One region of the Desulforegula conservatrix Mb1Pa genome, then DNA from elsewhere that is predicted to be linked to it. Evidence: riboswitches for the same ligand, from Rfam matches in the RefSeq annotation. Region 1 holds a riboswitch; the other holds the start of a gene.
What was found. A riboswitch is a leader RNA that binds a small molecule or an ion and turns the genes downstream of it on or off. The one in region 1 is predicted to bind cobalamin.
Positions count from the first base shown of each region.

Region 1 (6,152 bases):
TTTTTCAGCCCTTGGTTTAATACCTGAAAAATGCTTTTTTACGAGATCTTCAGCTTTTTTGACGTCGGTTTCGCCAACAATTACAACCATCATTCTGTCAGGTCTGTACCATGCATCATAGAAATCTTTTATAAGCCTTGTATTTGCTGTCTTTATGACTTCTTCGGAACCAATCGGAATTCTTTCCGTAATTCTGAGGCCGTTGAAAATGAATTTCTGGGTTGCTATTGCAATTCTGTATTCGGCGCTGTTTCTTACTCTTTTTTCTGAAAGAATGACTCCCTTTTCGTTTTCAACTTCATCAGGCAGAAGCAGGGCGTCTTCAGCAAATTCAGAAAGAACAGAAAGTCCCTTGTCCATATTTTTTTCATCGCCCGAAGGAAGCATAATATCGTATATGGCTGTATCATAGCTTGTTCTTGCATTCAGGTCGCTTCCGTAATCCATGCCTATGCTCTGGAAATATTTTACCAGTTCACCAGGCGGATAGCTTTTCGTGCCATTGAAGAGCATGTGCTCAAGAAAATGGGCAATGCCTTCCTCTCCTTGATTTTCATATCCTGATCCTGCCTGAATATTAAGATGAATGCTTACTCTGCCTTCAGGTTTTTTGTTTTTCATGATCACATATCTGAGGCCGTTTTCAAATTTGCCTGTTGTCATTGCTGGATCCTGTTCGAGGTCGCTGACAGAATTAGGCCAAGAATATCGACCTGTAGGATCTGATGCCTGACTGCCTGATTTTTGGTTTATTGCTTCGGGGCCTTGTGTGTTTTTTGGGGCGCATCCCTGGGTAAATAAAAAAACAAGGAGTATGGCGGATAAAAGCAATTTTTTCATTCGTATAAGCTCCATATGTTATGGCTGTTTGTTTAGAAGGCACAAAACATAGCATAAGTCTTTAATATGTGCACGGGCTTTGTTTGTGGCCATGTTGATGATTTTTCTGTTATTTGGCAACACTCCTTGGAGGCTTTAAAAACCTTTGAATTGACATGCCTGCTTTCGGATAGTACAGCTTGTGATGATTTTGAAACAGGGGAAGCTGGTGAAAATCCGGCGCGGGCCCGCCACTGTGACCGGAGATGAACAACATATTTCCGCAAGCCAGATTACCTGTTATTCCAATTCTAAATCAAAGCGCTATCCCAATAAATGGATAGGGTTGGCATCGTCGTCAGCTCCAAGAGCGTACAAACCACGTACGTTTGCGTCGCTTCCTCCTTGCCGCCTTGATTTCATCTTTGATTTAAAAATGGAATATAATAACCATTTTAAAGGCATGCTCAATATATGAGCTTGCGCCCTCGTGGAACGGGGCAGCCTTGTAAATGACTGTTTATTGTTATCTGGGCAAAATACGGTGCCCCGGAGAATCCAATTGAAATATTTCGGTTGAAATATTTTGGATTTTTCGGGGCTTTTTTATTTTCGAGAGGCCATTTTGGACAAAACGATTACGGTTTATTTGATCAGGCATGGAGAAACAACTGCCCAGACAAGGGGACTCTTTTCAGGCATATCAGATCTTCCATTAACTGAAATTGGCAGAAGTCAGGCTGATGCTCTGTCTTTTCGGTCTGATTTGTCCGAAATACGGACCTGTATTTCAAGCCCTCTTTCAAGATGCACGGAAACAGCTGAAAGAGTATTCAGCGGCAGGGTTGTTTTTGATGAAGATCTTGTCGAGATCGATTTTGGAGGTTGGGAGATGAAAACATGGCAGGAAATTTCGGAAAAATACCCTGAAAAAGCTGAAAAATGGCTCAGGCAGGAAGGTGATTTCTGTTTTCCTGACGGAGAGTGCATTAAAGGTTTTTTTGAAAGAATAGAGATAGTTGCGGGAAAAATTAAAGAATATGCACTTTCTGATAAAAAACATAAAATTGCTGTTTGTACCCACGGAGGAGTCATCAAAAGTCTTATCTGTCTGTGGCTTGGTATCCCTCCTGAAAAGCATTTTCATTTTGCGGCTGATATCGCGTCCGTTTCCTGCCTTAGCATCTCAGCCGGCTTCGGATATCTTTCATTTCTAAATGACACGTCCCATTTGAATTCAGTTTATTTAGGTGGCACAGGGGAAAACACGAATGGGTAAGATTGTTTTCATCACAGGTGGCTGTAGAAGCGGCAAGAGTGCTTATGCCCTGAAAATAGCCGAAGAAATATCAAAAACGAGAATCTATCTGGCGACCTGTCCATCTGGAGTGGACGATGAGATGGATTCAAGAATTGAAAAACATATAAATGAAAGGGACGAAGGCTGGAAAACAGTTGATGAGCCAGTTGACATTGCTGGAGTCATACTTGAGCAAGGGAGCAAAGACGTTATTCTTGTCGACTGTCTAACTCTCTGGGTCAGTAATCTCATGCAACGGGCTTTTAATAATAAGATCGGGATTACCGAGGAAGAAGTCTCTGATTATTGTATGGATATAATTAAAGCCTGCCAAAGCGTTTCTGCGTCAGTCATATTTGTAACAAACGAGACAGGCATGGGCATTGTTCCTGATAACAAAGCATCCCGTGATTTCAGGGATCTTCTCGGAAGATGCAATCAGGTGATGGCTTCCAGGGCTGACTCCGCTTATTTGATGGTTTCAGGGATTCCTTTGAAGCTGAAGTGAACTTTTAATCATAAGAATATGCGGCTGTCTTCAATTCTCAGCTTTGCCTTATATGACTTAGTTTGAAAATTTTAGGTTCTGAAAGTAACAGTGTCTGTAACAATCCATTTAAACCATAAAGTATTTGCGAAGCTTTTTTCAAAAAGCGACCCGACGGAGGCAATCTAAACAAATGAATTTACTGAACGAAACACTCAAAAAAATAACCGGAATAGATGAAAACTCTAAGAATGCTGCGAAGCAAAGGCTTGAAAGACTTACAATGCCTTATTGGGCCATGGGACGACTGATGGATCTTGCTGAAGAACTTGCTGGAATTACAGGCAATGTTTCTCCTCAATTTGAAAAAAGAACGGCAGTAATAATGGCCGCAGATCATGGGATAGCAGACGCTGGTGTCAGTAGCTTCCCCAAGGAAGTGACCGCCCAGATGGTTTATAACTTTCTGCGTGGCGGAGCCGGAATCAATGCCATGGCAAACATGGCCAGGGCAAAGGTTAAGGTTGTCGATATGGGAGTGGCAAGTCCGCTTGAAGGAATTGAAACACATAGAGATTTTATTTCATGCCCGGTTGCCAAAGGCACAATGAATATGGCCAAAGGCCCGGCTATGACAGTAGGCCAGGCTGTGGAATCCATAGAAAAAGGTATTAGAATAGCTTTGGAACTTGCTGCTGATACGGATATTTTTGCCATAGGCGAAATGGGTATAGGTAATACAACTCCAAGCAGCGCTATTGTATCGGTGCTTACAGGCATATCGCCTTCAGAAGCAACCGGGCGTGGAACCGGCATCGATGACGAGAAACTTTCATTCAAAATTTCCATGATAGAAAAATCCATTGAAATCAATAATCCTGACCCATCAAATGGGATTGATGTCTTGTCCAAAATCGGAGGATTCGAAATTGGTGGAATGGCCGGAATAATTCTTGGCGCAGCTTCGGTCAGGAAGCCTGTAATTATAGACGGCTTTATATCAACAGCTTCAGCACTTATTGCGGATTCAATATGTCCTTTGTCCAGACTTTATATGATACCTTCTCACAAGAGTGTGGAGCAAGGGCATATCAGGGCGCTCGAAAAACTCGGTAAAAAGCCTCTTTTAGATTTGGGGTTAAGGCTTGGAGAAGCCACTGGCGCAGTTCTCTGTATGCCTTTTGTTGAAGCGGCCTCAAGGCTTCTTACTGATGTTGCCACATTTGATGAGGCAGGAGTCAACGGCGGTGAATAAAATGTTCAAAGGTTTTTTTTCTGCCCTGTCATTTCTGACTATAATTCCTGTACCTGGGAAAATGTCCGGAAGCTCTGATGATCTTGGGGAATCCATAGTCTTTTTCCCTGTGGTAGGACTCTTTATAGGCCTTGCTACAGCAATATCAGATTCCTTTCTTTTCTGCTTTTTCCCGCCCTTGGTCAGGTCAGTGTTATGTATGTTTTTTATGGTGTCCATTTCAAAAGGGCTTCACCTTGACGGCCTTGCAGATACTGCAGACGGCTTCTTAAGTTCAAGGCCCAGGGATAGAATTCTTGAGATAATGCGTGACAGCAGGATTGGAACCATGGGGGCAGCTGCACTCGTCAGTATTATGCTTTTGAAAACCTCTGCTCTTTTCTCTTTGAACGGAGACTTAAGAACCAGGGCACTTGTTATGGCTCCAATAGCTGGCAGATGTTCCATGTCCATAATCATGACTTTTTTCAGATACGCGAGAAAGGACGGAGGCCTTGCTTCTGTATTTTATGAAAAAGCCACAATAAAAACAGGCATCGTTTCAGCCTTGTTTTTTGCTATTGCGGGTCTTTCAATTAACGGATTATCCGGTTTTTTTATTTCGTCAGCAGCAATTGCATTCATCTATTTATGGGGGCTTTGCTCAAAAAGAATGATCGGCGGATTCACTGGCGACACTCTGGGCGCAGGTTGCGAGCTGACAGAAGCATTTGCTTTGGTATGCTTCTCAATGATAGGTTAGTTTTTTTAGAAGTATGGCATTGTTTGAATTAAAAACATCCGGAAGTAAGGTGCTTAAGCCGGAAGGCTTGTGCACCACCTAAGGTACAAAGCATGGTGAAAATATGAACAGCAGGATTCTTTTGTTTACAGGCGACGGCAAGGGCAAAACTACAGCCGCAATAGGCATGGCTTTAAGGGCTTGGGGCCAGGGGCTTAAAGTCATTGTTGTCCAGTTTGTCAAAGATTTTCAGAATACAGGAGAGTTCAAGGCAATAAAAAAGCTTGATGGAATTGATATTGTCCAGCTTGGTCTTGGTTTCCCTCCTTCAGACAAAAGCAGTCTCGAATTTGAAAAGCACAAGCAAAAATGCAACGAAGCACTTTTATTTGTTTCAGAAATATTAGTTAAAAACGAATCTGGTTTCATTGTTCTTGACGAGGTCTGTTTCGCTGTTTCAGCTGGCTTGATTGAAGAGCAGAAAGTTGCAGAAATGATAAAAGCCGCCCCTGACAATTTGATAATCGCCCTTACTGGCAGAGGTGCAACACCCGGATTGATTGAAATTGCTGATACTGTAACGGAAATGAAGTGTATTAAACATGGTTACGAATCAGGCATAAAGGCTCAGCTTGGCGTAGAGTATTGATTTCCCTTTTGCGCCCTTATTCAGGTATTCCTCATTCTAATATGCGAAAAAGCGTATGTCTTGTTTGCGTGGCATGACTTTCAGCTTTTTGGGGAATTAATAGCCTGCTAAATAAACAGAAGGTATTTATACATGGAAACTTCCATTCTTTTTGAACTTGTTGTTATTTCAGGGCTTTCCATAGCTGTTATTTTTGTCTGCCATAAGATCAAAATACCGGCAATAGTCGGTTTTCTCATAACCGGAGTAATTGCCGGGCCTAACGGACTCGGACTTGTGGACGCTGTCCATGAGGTCGAGCTTATGTCTGAAATTGGCATTATCCTCCTTCTTTTCACCATCGGCCTTGAAATGTCTGTAGGGCATCTGATGAGGCTTAAAAAATCCGTATTTGTGGGCGGCGCTTTGCAGGTTGTTCTAACAATCGTCGCGGCCTGGCTTTTTGCAGGATTATGCGGATTCAATACAGGCTCTGGTATTTTCATGGGATTCCTCGCATCCCTTTCTTCCACTGCCATTGTTTTGAAGTTGTTTCAGGAAAAGGGCGAGGTTTATACTCCGCACGGTAATATTTCATTTTCCATGCTTATTTTTCAGGACATTGTGATTGTTCCCATGATGCTTGTCCTGCCTTTTCTTGCTGGTCATAAAGATGCGGCGAGTTTTTCAGCTGTTGTTCTTGCCGCAAAAGCAGGCGGTTTCTTCCTGTTTTTTTTCGTTGTTTACAAATACCTTGTTCCCCAGATTCTTGCTTCTGTTGTTAAAACCAGGGATAAAGAGCTTTTTCTGCTCACTACGCTTGCGCTGTGTTTTTCGATTGCCCTTTTCACATCAAAAATAGGTCTGTCTCTTTCGTTAGGAGCCTTTCTGGCAGGTCTTATAATGTCAGAGTCCGAATACAGCATGAATGCCATAGAGGGG
Region 1 is NZ_AUEY01000034.1:1,863-8,014, reverse strand. Features, by position in the region: gene K245_RS0112595 (M16 family metallopeptidase) at 1-840, opposite strand, end outside; cobalamin riboswitch at 994-1,138, shown strand; gene K245_RS0112590 (histidine phosphatase family protein) at 1,445-2,098, shown strand; gene cobU (bifunctional adenosylcobinamide kinase/adenosylcobinamide-phosphate guanylyltransferase) at 2,091-2,627, shown strand; gene cobT (nicotinate-nucleotide--dimethylbenzimidazole phosphoribosyltransferase) at 2,800-3,861, shown strand; gene cobS (adenosylcobinamide-GDP ribazoletransferase) at 3,863-4,603, shown strand; gene K245_RS0112570 (cob(I)yrinic acid a,c-diamide adenosyltransferase) at 4,707-5,231, shown strand; gene K245_RS24325 (monovalent cation:proton antiporter family protein) at 5,364-6,152, shown strand, end outside.

Region 2 (6,152 bases), on a different contig from region 1:
TGCAGTATATGAAGTGCTGAAAATATTCCTCATTGTATCAAGCCATGCGTCATTTTCAGAATTATTGTAGGAAGCGTATGAAGGAACGCCCTGATTCTTTGCAAAATACTGATCCTGAAAATCAATCCGCCCAGATTTGCCGATATCACAGCCGGTTTTTGCAAGAAAGCTGTCCTGCCTGATCTGGGCATTCTTTCTTTTTTCTTCTTTATCATCGTATGGATTGTACGGAGTACCGTTATCATTATCTATTTCATAATCATTGTCAGAACTGAGTGAATCAAACGAAAAAAGATAATCCCAGGCTCCTGGCTTATGATTGAAATATCCTGTTAACGCCTTTGTTCCATAACTGCCAGCTCCGGCAGAAAGAAAACCAGCCATTCCAGGTTTTGACCTAAGGGTTTTGATATTGACCGCTCCGCCCATTGAGGCCATCCCAAAATTCATGGGAGTGGTACCTTTAAAAATCTCTACTGATTCGACATCTCCAAGCGGGATGGAACCAAGATCAACACCTGTTTCAGACGCTGAGCTTAAAGGGACTCCGTCCATAAAAACCATGACCTGACTTGATTCCGAACCTCTTAAAGATATAGATGCAAAACTGCCTGTCCCGCCGGAGTTCCTGATCTGAATCCCTGCTTCTTTATCAAGAGCCTCGCCCAAAGTCTGGGCTTTGCCTTCCATGTCAGCCCTGTCTATCACAAGGCAGGTTGAAGATGTTTTTTTAAGATCCACATCTCCGGTTTTGAAAGTTTCCTTCTGATCGTATCGTTTATTAGGGTCTCTCTCGCCCATGAAGGTGACTTTGCCTTTGCCTTCGCATTTCTCATCTATTGACGAATCTTTTTCAGCGGAAATGCAAATTGATGAGGCAAATAATATGAAAACAAATATGAGTCCGATTTCCGTCATTCCGGCGCAGGCCGTAATCCAGAAGTGCTTGAAAATACTGGATACCAGATCAAGTCCGGTATGACGCTGAAGCCCTTTCCTGACTTTTTGCGAGTCCATCATTTTTAATACTGTCCTTAAAAATAAAAAAAGGGATGCCCGGTAAATCCCGGTCATCCCTTATTGATCCTGGAGAAAAATATGCCTGATTCTTATATCTGCAAAAAAAATGCAGACAAGACATAAGGCACCGAAACTTCCGGTTACCACGCCGAAAAATCCGATTACAGCTCTGGCAGGTCTTCTGACTCCCGGATCAACCTGATATGCTGCGTCTTCCCACATTAAAGCAGTGACATATTGCAGCAATCGTCCCCGGTTACAGCGGCGGGCCCGTTCCTGATTCACACAGGATTCCCTTTTAAGTCCTGATAGAATCAGGACACCAATGCTTATTCATGGCTTTTAGACATAGAGGATGTTTTAGTCAATAAAAAAATGGGATGGGAATATGCGGTGACAAGGTCGCAAAAAGTCCTATTTCAGTCATTCCGGAGAAGGCCGAAATCCAGAACTAATTGAAAATACAAAGATACCGAATTAAGTCCGGCATGATACCAATGCCCTTTCTGACTTTTTGTAAGTCCATCATGGGTGATGCTGGTTCAAAAGCTGTGTGTATAAACCGTGCATCCGGCTCAATGTCGGATTACGAGCAAAGGACGCTCTAATATCCGACCTACAATTTGGGCTTTCTTGTCAAGTAATTGAGCAGACAGCGCATCCCGGACATAAATAAATCCTTAAACCATCATTCTACTTCAAAAATCAGGCACAGGGACAACAACAGCAAAGCCTAATTCTGAGTGTAATTCCACAGAGAGTTTGCATCCGTAGACAGATTCAAGCATCGAAGGGTTAAGGACAGTTTCGGGCGGGCCGAAATCTGCTATTCTTCCGTTTTTCATGAGCATGAGCCTGTCCGCGTACATGGAGCACAGATTAAGATCATGGCTGACCATAATTACTGTTGAATTGCGATTTTTGCAAAGATCCCTGAGAACATTCATGATCTGGATCTGATGAGCCGGGTCAAGGGATGAAGTAGGCTCGTCCAGCAAAAGCACTTCATGGGACTGGCAAAGAGCCCTTGCTATGAAAGCTCGCTGGAGTTCGCCTCCGCTGAGATCTGTTAGAAAACGATCTTTAAAATTCAAGATATCGGTCTGTCCCATGGCTTCTTTTGCTATCCTTCGATCATCAATGCTTTCAAAGCCGAGGAAGCCCTGGTGAGGAGATCTTCCCATCATCACAAGATTTTTCACCCTGTATCCAAAAACAGGCTCTGGGGATTGGGGAACCCAGGCCAATCTTCTGGCAATTTCTTTTCTTGTCATTGAACGCAAATCCCGGCCAAACAGTGAGACTTCGCCTGAACCAGGCTTTACAAGCCCTGCAATCATCTTTAGAAGAGTTGTTTTCCCCGAACCATTTGGCCCTGCAATGGCGACGAGCAAGCCCTGTCCTACAGAAAAACTGACATTATCGACCGCCAGGATATCCTTATATGAATAACCTGCATTTATTCCTTTAATTGCGGATTTCATGAACGCTCCCTTTTCAGTATTGCAATGAAAAATGGAGATCCGATAAGAGCTGTTATTACACCAACCGGCAGTTCACCGTTACTGTATATGGTTCTGGAAAGAAGATCGCAGAGCACCATAAAGCCTCCGCCATAAAGAGCACATAATGGAAAAAGCAAACGATGATCATGGCCAGCAAGTCTTCTTGTAATATGAGGAACTACAAGCCCCACAAACCCGATCAATCCACAGAAACTTACAAGCACAGAAACAGGAACTGAGACCAGCACTATCATTACCCACGTTACGGTACGGGCTTTTACACCCATTGATTCAGCAAGCTCTTCTCCGGTTGATATGAGATTAAGACTGTGGGAAAGGAGCCACATCCCGGCAAAGCAAGGTATGAAAACAGACGCCATCACAGAGGCATTTGTGAAATCCTGGTTAGAGAAATCCCCCATGAGCCAGCTTACAATGCCGTAAATTTTTGTATCCCTTGCAATGCTGATGATGAACATTATGAGCGCCCCGCAAAAACTGTTGATCATAACGCCTGAAAGGACAAGGGAGTCCGAGTGATGGAATTTTGTTCCTGATGAGATGTAAAAAAGGACAATAAGTGCGGCCATCCCGCCCATGAAAGCAGTTATTACCCCAAAAGGCAATCTTGCAAGCCCCATGCTTATGGCAATCAGCGCTCCTACTCCTGATCCACCGGATAGGCCGAGTATGTATGGTTCTGAAAGAGGATTTCTGAAAATAGCCTGAAAAACGAGACCACCACAGGAGAGAATAGCCCCTGCAAGGGCTGCGACAATAACCCTTGGCATCCTGAGATCAATAATAACTGATCTTGCAGTGTCGTCCACTGGATGGGAAAGGATAATAGCCTTGATATCAGAAAGACCGTAATCTGAAGCACCTGTAAGAATACCGAATACAGAGGCTGCAATAAGGAAAAATACTCCTGAAAAAAGTATGATTGAAAAAGTAAGAATATTTTTTTTATCTTCAAGCATCCAGTTATTCCGGCTGATTATTATCGGGATGGATTATCCATGACAGTTTCTGGATGCAGTCCGCGATCCTTGGTGTGGGTCTTAAGAAAATATCCGGAGACACTCTGTGTATTTTTCGATTTTTAACAGCAGGAATATCCTTGAATTCCGACCACCATGTTTTCTTTCTGGTTTCCTCTGTCATTCCGCTTATTATTATTATTTCAGGCATCATGGAAACCGCTTTTTCCTTTGTGAGTCTCGGGTAATCGACGCCCTGACTAACAAGATTTACTCCGCCTGCGGTTTTGATCATCTCGTCAATAAACGTGTTTTTACCCGCCAGAATAAGAGGCTCCTCATTTACTTCAAAAACAACACCAGGCCTTTCTTTGAATGAGGAAACCCTTTTCTCTACGGCACTTATCTTGCTCCTCATTGCAACAATCAGACCCTCAGCCTCCATTTTTCTGTCAAGAAGGTCACCAATGGCAGAAATGCCCTGATAAATCCCGGACAGGCTGGCGGTGTCCACGGCAAATACAGGAATACCAAGTGAATCCATTCTTTTTACGGATTCCTCAGGATTACCGTCTTTCATGGCAATACAAAGATCAGGTTTAAGGGAGATAATCTTCTCAAGATCCGGCTTGCTGTATGATCCAACCCTTGGCAGCCTTTTAGCTTCTTCAGGAAAATCACTGTATGAGACAGCCCCGACAAGCAGGTTCCCTTTTCCAAGATCATAGACTATTTCCACAATACTTGCCGAAAGTCCGATGATTCTTGAGGGATTTGCGGGAACAGAAACTATTCTTCCGTTCATATCCTTTACTTTTATCATTTCGCTGGAAAAAGATACTGAAGAACAGAACAAAAAAACAGCGGCCGTGGCCACTGTCATAATTATTGAGGATTTTTTTCTGGGGCTAAATAACCTGAATGAGGGATGCGTTCTCAAAGTCACGTATGTAAGGAACTGTGACAGAAATCCTTGTACCTTCACCAGGAATAGACCGGATTGAGAATCGTCCGCCAAGCAGCCTGACCCTCTCTTCCATTCCGCATAATCCCATTCTTTTTTCCCTTGCCGCACTTTTTATCCTGTCTTTTACGTCAAAACCCTGACCATTATCTTCAATACGCATTATAAGGTTCGGATATGAACCAACAATCCTTATAACCACCTGGGTAGCCCTTGAGTGTTTAATGATATTATTAAGGGCTTCCTGCACGAGTCTGTAGAGGTTTATCTGAATTTCGAAGCAAAGATCAAGCTTTTCAACGCCGGCTGAGAAAAAATCCACGGGAACACGGTATTTGTGCTGAAACTCATCGGCATAATGGCAGAGTGCACGGACAAATCCAAGCTGATCTATAACCGGTGGTTTCAGATCATAGGAAATGTCCCTTATTTCTATGATGGTATTCTGGATGGACTTGGACCATTTGGATATCCTCTGAACCATTTCCCTTGGCATCTCTGAATTATCCGCAAGGAAATTCTGTATCTCGATTCTAAGGCTGGCAAGTTCCTGGGCAACATTGTCGTGAAGATCCATGGATATTCGCTGTCGCTCTGATTCCTGGGCTTTGATCATTGCCTGGGTCAGACTGTGGATATTATCCTCAAGAAGCTTGATATTTGTCACATCCCTCACAAAAACACCGGCTATGTTTATTACACCATCAGGACATCTCATTGGATAAAGACAGAAATCGTAGACCCGTCCATTAAAATGATGCAAAAACCGCATGAATTTTCCGGTTCTTGATATTTCACCCCTCTGCTCACGCATGTAGTCTGATACTTCGGGCGCCACAAAATCGTCTATGGTCTTGCCAATCATATAATCAGGATCAACCGAAAAAACCTTTGCCGCCCTGTCATTAACCGTAAGAATTCTACCGGTCAATGTAATCAGGAGAGCTATGTCCCTTGTGAGATTGAGCATATCCATATTGAATCTGGAGTTGCAGTAATTACAAGCAACATATCTGTCATAAAAGCCGGAAATATTATCGTCGTCAAGCATATCCTCATTAAGAATTCTTTCTTTGATATCTATGCTTCTGCTGGAATAGACCTTATTATCCCTGATATGGCGCTTGATTAGAGAGACAAGGGATGATGGCTGAAAAGGCCTGGTTATGAAACACGAGCAAGGATCATCAAAATATACGTGTTCATTCTCAGATTCTTTTGAGTCTTTTATAAAAAGGACAGGAACCCGGCATGTGTAATTTTCTTCCTTGATTTTTCTGCAAAGAGAACAGGCCGCATGCTGATCTACGCTTGAATCAAGCACTATGAGCTCAGGTATTCCGGCAAGCCCCGTTAATCCTTGTATTTCTTTCTCATCAGCAGCGAACATTACATTGAACTTGCTTTGAAGAATCTCGGACGGATCGTTTTCATCTTTTGCAGAGTGATTCCCTGCCATAAAAATAAGGGGCTTATGGATATGCTTCATTTTATTAAGGCTTTATAATTCAAATAATTTTTACGATGTCTTCAAAAAAAGAAGATAAATCAGTAATTTCGTATAAAAATAATGACATTATGCTCTGAACAATTATATTCCGATATCAAATATTTTAAGTTGTGTGAATTATTTTCTTTTAAAGAAACATGGTTTATAAAAAACAAAATTGAGATTACTTCTTC
Region 2 is NZ_AUEY01000053.1:14,109-20,260, forward strand. Features, by position in the region: gene K245_RS0115680 (TonB-dependent receptor plug domain-containing protein) at 1-1,020, opposite strand, end outside; cobalamin riboswitch at 1,175-1,362, opposite strand; gene K245_RS24850 (ABC transporter ATP-binding protein) at 1,719-2,504, opposite strand; gene K245_RS0115695 (FecCD family ABC transporter permease) at 2,501-3,505, opposite strand; gene K245_RS24855 (ABC transporter substrate-binding protein) at 3,510-4,310, opposite strand; gene K245_RS26815 (ATP-binding protein) at 4,414-5,958, opposite strand.
Region 2: it holds a riboswitch for cobalamin, as region 1 does, so the genes downstream of both, K245_RS0115680 (TonB-dependent receptor plug domain-containing protein) here and K245_RS0112590 (histidine phosphatase family protein) in region 1, are expected to answer to the same signal.